Aliamphritea hakodatensis: one gene and its partner. The protein of the gene in region 1 interacts with the protein of each later gene in a pairwise test. Links are inferred from orthologs where the notes say so. Each region holds a gene or a part of one and is shown on either strand. Other genes may lie near its edges.

Region 1 (3,060 bases):
CGGAGAACACCACCATCAGCATGGACAGGGCACGGAATAAATCGAACCCCACCAGGAACACCATAAAGCTGAACCGGCCAGCCGCCTCGCTGCGCCAGCCAAAGGCAACGGAACGGTCCCGGACCTCGGCGGCCTGATCCTGTAAGCGCTGCAGATAATGTTTTTCACGGTTGGCAGCACGGATCTGGTAAATCCCTTCCAGGACTTCAATCAGGGAACTCTGAAATGCTCCGTAGGCGGCGTTTTCATCCTTCTTCAGTTCTTTAACCCGTTTGCCCAGCACCATGGTGAAGTACACAACGATAGGATTCAGCAGCAGAATAAACAGTGCCAGTTGCCAGTGCATCCACAGCAGCACCACTGCGGTGCCGGCAATGGTCAGCCCTGCCAGCAGCAGCTTGCTCAGAGACGTACCGACAAACTGATCAATGGTATCCAGATCTACCACAAAGTGATTGCTGACTTTACCGCTGCCCAGGGTTTCGTATTTCGCCATGGAGATACGTTTAAGTTTTTGCAGCAGCCCCTGCCGGATACGGAACACCACTTCTTTGGAAATGTGGGTAAACTGCCTGCCCTGCCAGACGTTCAGCACCAGCGCGATACAGCGCAGGATGATGGTCAGCACCAGTATCGCGGTGATGTAGAGTATTGCCCCCTGCCAGGATGCAGGGAACAGTTGCTGACAGATTTCCACCAGGGTTGCCGGCTGCCCCAGCAAGACTTCATCGACCAGTAATGGCATCAGCAGGGGTAAAGGTACGCTGGCAATGGTGGCCACCAGCGCAATCAGATTAGCCTTTATCAGTTCCGGCTTATATTCACGGGCGATGGAAAAAATGTAGCGCCAGTTGTAACCGCTTGAATGCATTAATAATCCTACAAAAAAATATAACCGTTACTGACACTATAAATATAAAAAAACCCGCAATAAAGCGGGTTTGATAACGAAATCAGAATTCGGCGTATTTGGTTATCAGGCCGGCTCAGCCGTCAGCATCGCAAACAGCTGATCTTTCAGGTGCAGACGTTTGGCTTTACGGGCATTTTCTGTGTCGCTACAGACCGGCTCAGTGAGTGTCTCCATACGTTCCACCTCCTTGGTGACGTCATGATACTCATCAAACAGCCGTGAAAAGTGTGCGTTTGATATCTTTAAATCGTGGATACGCTGGCGATATTCCGGCAGTTCGTGGATCAGATCGTGGTGCTCAATGCTCATCTTCGTTCCCTTAACAGATGCTTTTGATGACTTAACTATCGCGCTGCCGGTAAAGAAAAACATTGATGTTCATCAACAATAGATGCACCTTTTCTTATCAATCTCTAAGTAAGAACTGAGACACAAAAAAAGCGCTGTGGCCGGGGCCGGAGCGCTTGTTTCTGAGGCTTACTTAGAGCCGCCCATGCAGTTAGGAGACAATGGAATCTCACCGTTTTTATCAGTCCATTCCTGTCGGGTATACAGATGCATGGAGAATGCATGGATCGGATTGTTCATCAGGCTGTCCACTGCTTTATAGACCGCCTGATGACGGGCAACCAGTCGTTTGCCGGTAAAGTCGTCAGAGACGATTGCCACTTTAAAATGGCTGTCGGTTGCCGGGCCGCTGTGCATGTGGCTTTCATTTTCAATATACAGCTGGTCCACAGCCAGTGAATCACGCAGCATGGACTCAATCTGTGCAGCAATTGTTTGTGTCATTTCACACCTTTACCCATGACCTGACCGGGAATCCGGATCATCAGCCAGTTTATTAAATTTCGAATGAATACGCCGGGTCAGCCAGGCAACCACAATGATCACCAGCGGCATGGAGATCCCCAGCGCCAGACTTTTATCGAATGAGATGCCCTGATCGTAGAGCACCCCAAGAAATATTTTCACCAGCCCGATGGTGTAATAACTGATCGCCGCAACCGATAACCCTTCTACGGTGTGTTGCATCATCAGCTGGATTTTTGAGCGCCGGTCCATGGAGCTGAGCAGTTCCTGATTCTGCCCCTGAATCGACAGATCCACCTGGGTACGCAGCATATCACTGACCCGGTCGATCCGGCGGGACAAGTCTTCCAGACGGGCGGCGACCGATTCACAGGTTTTAACCGCAGGGCCAACCCGCCGGCCGATGAATTCCTGCAAGGTCAGGTGGCCGGACACTTCGTCTTCCCGCAGTTCATCAATGTTATTAAACATGATGGCCTGATAAGCCAGGGTGGCATTAAAGCGGAAAGTAGACTGCGCCCGGTAGGCTTCAACCTGCGAGGCAATGTCCGTCAGCCGGCCAAGCAAATGCTGGGCATCTTCAAAACCTTCCTGCTGCTCCCCCTGCGCCAGGGTCTGGGTCAGCTCTGCCAGCTGCAAATCCATCTGCCGCAGTTGCGGGCTGATTGAACGGGCCAGCGGCAGGCCAAGAAGGGTCATTAAACGGTAGGTTTCAATTTCCACCAGACGCTGTACCAGACGGCCTAACTGGCTGGCACTCATCTCCCGGTTATAGACCAGAAAACGGCCGTAACCGTCATCGTGCAGCTGATAGGTGGTCCAGACCTGTACCGCCCCCTGTGAGGGCTGGCTGCCAATCAGACGCATGTCGTCGAAGTATTGCTTAACCTGCGGAATATCCGGTTCGCCGGATTCCGCTACATCCAGTACGGTGACGTGAAAGGCGGTAATGATCTGCCCTTCCAGCCCGGCCAGCCAGGCTTCCGGTAAGCCACCCACACAACTGTGGGCAAAGGGTGCTTCGGCATCATCACAACGGCTGGTAAAGGTGTAGGCTATAAACTCAAGGTGCTTTTCACGGCGCATTTGCAAGCCGTTCAGGTCCATCTGAAAAAAAGCGACGTCCTGATCCGGTGGCGCAACCCCGTAGTTTTCACACAGGCTGAGTAAATGCTGATACTGGGATTTTTTCTGCGACTCGTCGCACATGATCACCAGATGGCTGATCCGTGCCGGTGCATCTATCACCCGGAAAGGCCGGGAATGCATTTCGGCATACAGCTCTTCCCGTAACGGGTGCTCGGATAAACTGTCTTTGGCAGAAAATTGCATGG
Region 2 (3,308 bases), 470 kb from region 1 along the record:
AATTTCGTTAATGAATCAGAGCTGGCGGTTATTCGTCAGCCATATAAACCTTGATGATGCGCGATACAGTGTTTACCAGCAGTTTGGCTTCGCTGTCGGTCATCGTCAGAGGCGGTAACAGACGTACCACTTTACCGCCACCGGTAATGTTCAGCAGTACACCTTTTACCTTCGCAAGCACTGCCAGTTCGGAACCGGCTTCGCTCAGTTCAATGGCAATCATCATGCCTTTGTTACGTACTTCCTTAACGCTTTCAGAACCGCCCAGCTGATCGCGGAAACCGTCGGCAATCTGGTCGCCCAGTTCCGCAGCCCGCTGGTCCAGCTTGTCATTGGTGATGGTATCGACCACCGCCAGTGCTGCGGCACAGCAAAGCGGGTTGCCACCGTATGTGGAGCCGTGGGTACCCGGAATCAGGATCTCAGCCGCTTTACCACGGGCCAGACAGGCACCGATCGGCACACCGTTACCCAGACCTTTAGCTGTGGTCACCACATCAGGAAGAATATTGTTTTGCTGGTACGCAAAGTAGCTGCCGGTACGGCCGTTGCCGGTCTGAACTTCATCCAGCATCAGCAGCCAGTCGTGTTCGTCGCAGATATCCCGCAACTGGTTCAGGTAATCATCAGCGGGGATAACCACGCCGCCTTCACCCTGAATCGGTTCAACCAGAATTGCTACAACGTTCGGGTTGTTGGCAGCAATCTTACGCACAGCGTCAACGTCATTGAACGGTGCCCGGACAAAACCGCTGACCAGTGGCTCAAAGCCAGCCTGGACTGCACGGTTACCGGTGGCGCTCAGAGTCGCCATCGTACGGCCATGGAAAGAACCGTCCATGACGATTGTGACCGGCTGATCGATGCCTTTACCGTGACCGTAGCGACGGGCCAGTTTAATGGCCGCTTCGTTAGCTTCTGCACCGGAGTTACCGAAGAAGACGCTGTCCATGCCGGAGATCTGGGTCAGACGGCGGGCCAGACGTTCCTGGTTCGGAATGGTGTACAGGTTTGAGGTATGAATAAGCTGGCTGGCCTGTTCGCTGATCGCGGTGGTAACCGCCGGGTGCGCGTGACCCAGACCGCAAACGGCAATGCCGCTCAGCGCGTCCAGATACTTGTGGCCATCGGTATCATACAGCCAGGAACCTTCGCCGTGATCAAAGGCGACGGACAGGCGTGCATAAGTGTTCATTATGGGCTGTGTAGACATAAAGTCCCTCTCTGCAACATGGACCCATCGCCAATAAAGAAGAAGTCTCGGCGTGGAAAAAACGCAAAAGTCTATTCAATCGACGCAAGTTTAGCAATCTTTGCCGTAATTTATCTGTTAATGAGGCTGTTTCGGACTTGAATTTATTGATCCGTGTCACAATGATTTATAAAGACAGGGATTAGCATAGACAGCTGCTCATTCGGGCAGACAGGCGGCCGAATATTTCTTGAGTAAATCACTCGGGTTTATGCTAGGCTTGCGTTTTTTTTAACGCCCCCGCAGAAACGGGCGAAAGTTTTGACAGGTTTAAAGGTGTACTTATGAGCGTCGTTGATACCATTAAAGAGCAGATCGAATCCAATGATATTCTGCTGTACATGAAGGGCACGCCCCGTTTCCCGCAGTGTGGCTTTTCTTCCCGCACAGTTGAAGCGGTGATGGAGTGCGGCGAGCGCTTTGCGTTTGTGAACATTCTGGAAAATCCGGAAATCCGCTCTGAGCTGCCAAAATACGCTAACTGGCCAACCTTCCCGCAACTGTGGGTAAAAGGTGAGCTGATCGGTGGCTGCGACATCGTTGCTGAAATGGCGGCAAGCGGCGAGCTGAAAGAACTGATTGCTGAAGCGGCTGCGGGTCAGGCTGAAAGCGAATAAGTCATAGTTGGATCAGCAGGCTGGTAATTAATATTCTTTATCGTTTTTATTGACGCGTTTAATTAGTCTAATAAGAACTATCTGCTATGCTGATCCGCACTTAATTTGTGCGCGGGAAACCGCTGTATTCTTTAATTCATTTAAGAGAGAACTAAACATGGCCGTATTAGTAGGTAAGAACGCTCCGGACTTTACAGCACCAGCCGTACTGGGCAACGGTGAAATCGTTGATGCTTTTACACTGTCTGAAGCAACTAAGGGCAAGAAAGCTGTAGTATTCTTCTACCCACTGGACTTCACTTTCGTATGTCCTTCTGAGCTGCTGGCTTTCGATCACCGTATCGAAGAATTTGCTAAGCGTGGCGTTGAAGTAATCGGTGTTTCTATCGACTCTCACTTCTCTCACAACGCATGGCGTAACACCCCTGTAGAGCAGGGTGGTATTGGTCCGGTTAAATACACGCTGGTTGCCGACATGACTCACAGCATCTGCAAAGACTACGACGTTGAGTCTGAAGGCGGCGTTGCTTTCCGTGGTTCTTTCCTGATCGACGAAGACGGTCTGGTACGTCACCAGGTTGTTAACGATCTGCCACTGGGCCGTAACGTTGACGAAATGCTGCGTATGGTTGACGCGCTGGCGTTCCACCAGAAGAACGGTGAAGTTTGCCCTGCAGGCTGGAGCGAAGGTGACGAAGGTATGGTTGCATCTCCTGAAGGTGTTGCAAGCTACCTGTCTGACAACGCTGACAAGCTGTAAGATTTAAGTATCTTAAAAAACCGCCTTCATGGCGGTTTTTTTGTGGCTGCCGTTCAGTGCCTGCGGTGTCGGCTGTATGTAAAAAATGCATGTGCTACATAGCGAATTAGAATGACCGGTTTTGTGCTGCTTGCGGTATGATAGCCGGTCTTTTCGTGTTTGCTGTCCGGGCTGTTCTGCCCCGGTGCTGTTGCTGATACTTTTCTTAATAACTTCATTAATGAATGAATGACGGGATGTCCTGTGCCGAATAAGTCTTTTGCGGGCGAAATGCCGTTCGCTGAATTTGTTACCCTGATGGCTATGATGATGTCATTGGTTGCCCTTGCTATTGATGCCATGTTACCGGCGCTGGCGCTGATGGGAGACGCGCTTCAGGTGACCGATGCGAATGATGTGCAACTGGTGGTTTCCGTCCTGTTTCTTGGCATGGCTGTGGGGCAGCTGTGTTATGGCCCCGCTTCGGACAGTTTTGGCCGCCGGCCGGTGATGTATGTGGGCTATGCACTCTTTATTGCTGGCGGGGTTTTGAGCATCGCCGCGCAGGATCTCGATGTGATGCTGCTTGGGCGGTTTTTACAGGGGTTTGGGCTGGCAGCCCCCAAGATACTCACGGTGGCGATTGTCCGGGATCAGTTTGCCGGACGTGAAATGGCCCGGGTGATGTCCTTTATTATGG

Evidence for each region.
Region 2: the proteins of PCI15_RS15565 (region 1) and grxD interact in binary tests that used the Escherichia coli proteins (3 or more experiments, as listed by UniProt). The link is inferred for Aliamphritea hakodatensis from one-to-one orthologs.

The regions. Positions count from the first base shown.
Region 1 is NZ_AP025281.1:3,372,903-3,375,962, forward strand. What follows is about bases 49-2,783. They hold PCI15_RS15565 (BolA family protein), read right to left. Parts: upstream 1,706-2,783; coding sequence 1,391-1,705; downstream 49-1,390. Other genes in these bases: PCI15_RS15555 (ABC transporter ATP-binding protein), read right to left, coding at 49-871; PCI15_RS15560 (HP1242/YdcH family protein), read right to left, coding at 977-1,222; PCI15_RS15570 (DUF3422 family protein), read right to left, coding at 1,715-2,783. Also shown: more of PCI15_RS15555, read right to left, coding at 1-48; more of PCI15_RS15570, read right to left, coding at 2,784-3,060. UniProt on the Escherichia coli protein: Transcriptional regulator that plays an important role in general stress response. Has many effects on cell morphology, cell growth and cell division. Acts by regulating the transcription of many genes, including dacA (PBP-5), dacC (PBP-6), ampC and mreB.
Region 2 is NZ_AP025281.1:3,839,582-3,842,889, reverse strand. What follows is about bases 220-3,202. They hold grxD (Grx4 family monothiol glutaredoxin), read left to right. Parts: upstream 220-1,536; coding sequence 1,537-1,869; downstream 1,870-3,202. Other genes in these bases: PCI15_RS17535 (multidrug effflux MFS transporter), read left to right, coding at 2,873-3,202; PCI15_RS17540 (peroxiredoxin), read left to right, coding at 2,027-2,629; PCI15_RS17550 (aspartate aminotransferase family protein), read right to left, coding at 220-1,213. Also shown: more of PCI15_RS17550, read right to left, coding at 29-219; more of PCI15_RS17535, read left to right, coding at 3,203-3,308. UniProt on the Escherichia coli protein: Monothiol glutaredoxin involved in the biogenesis of iron-sulfur clusters.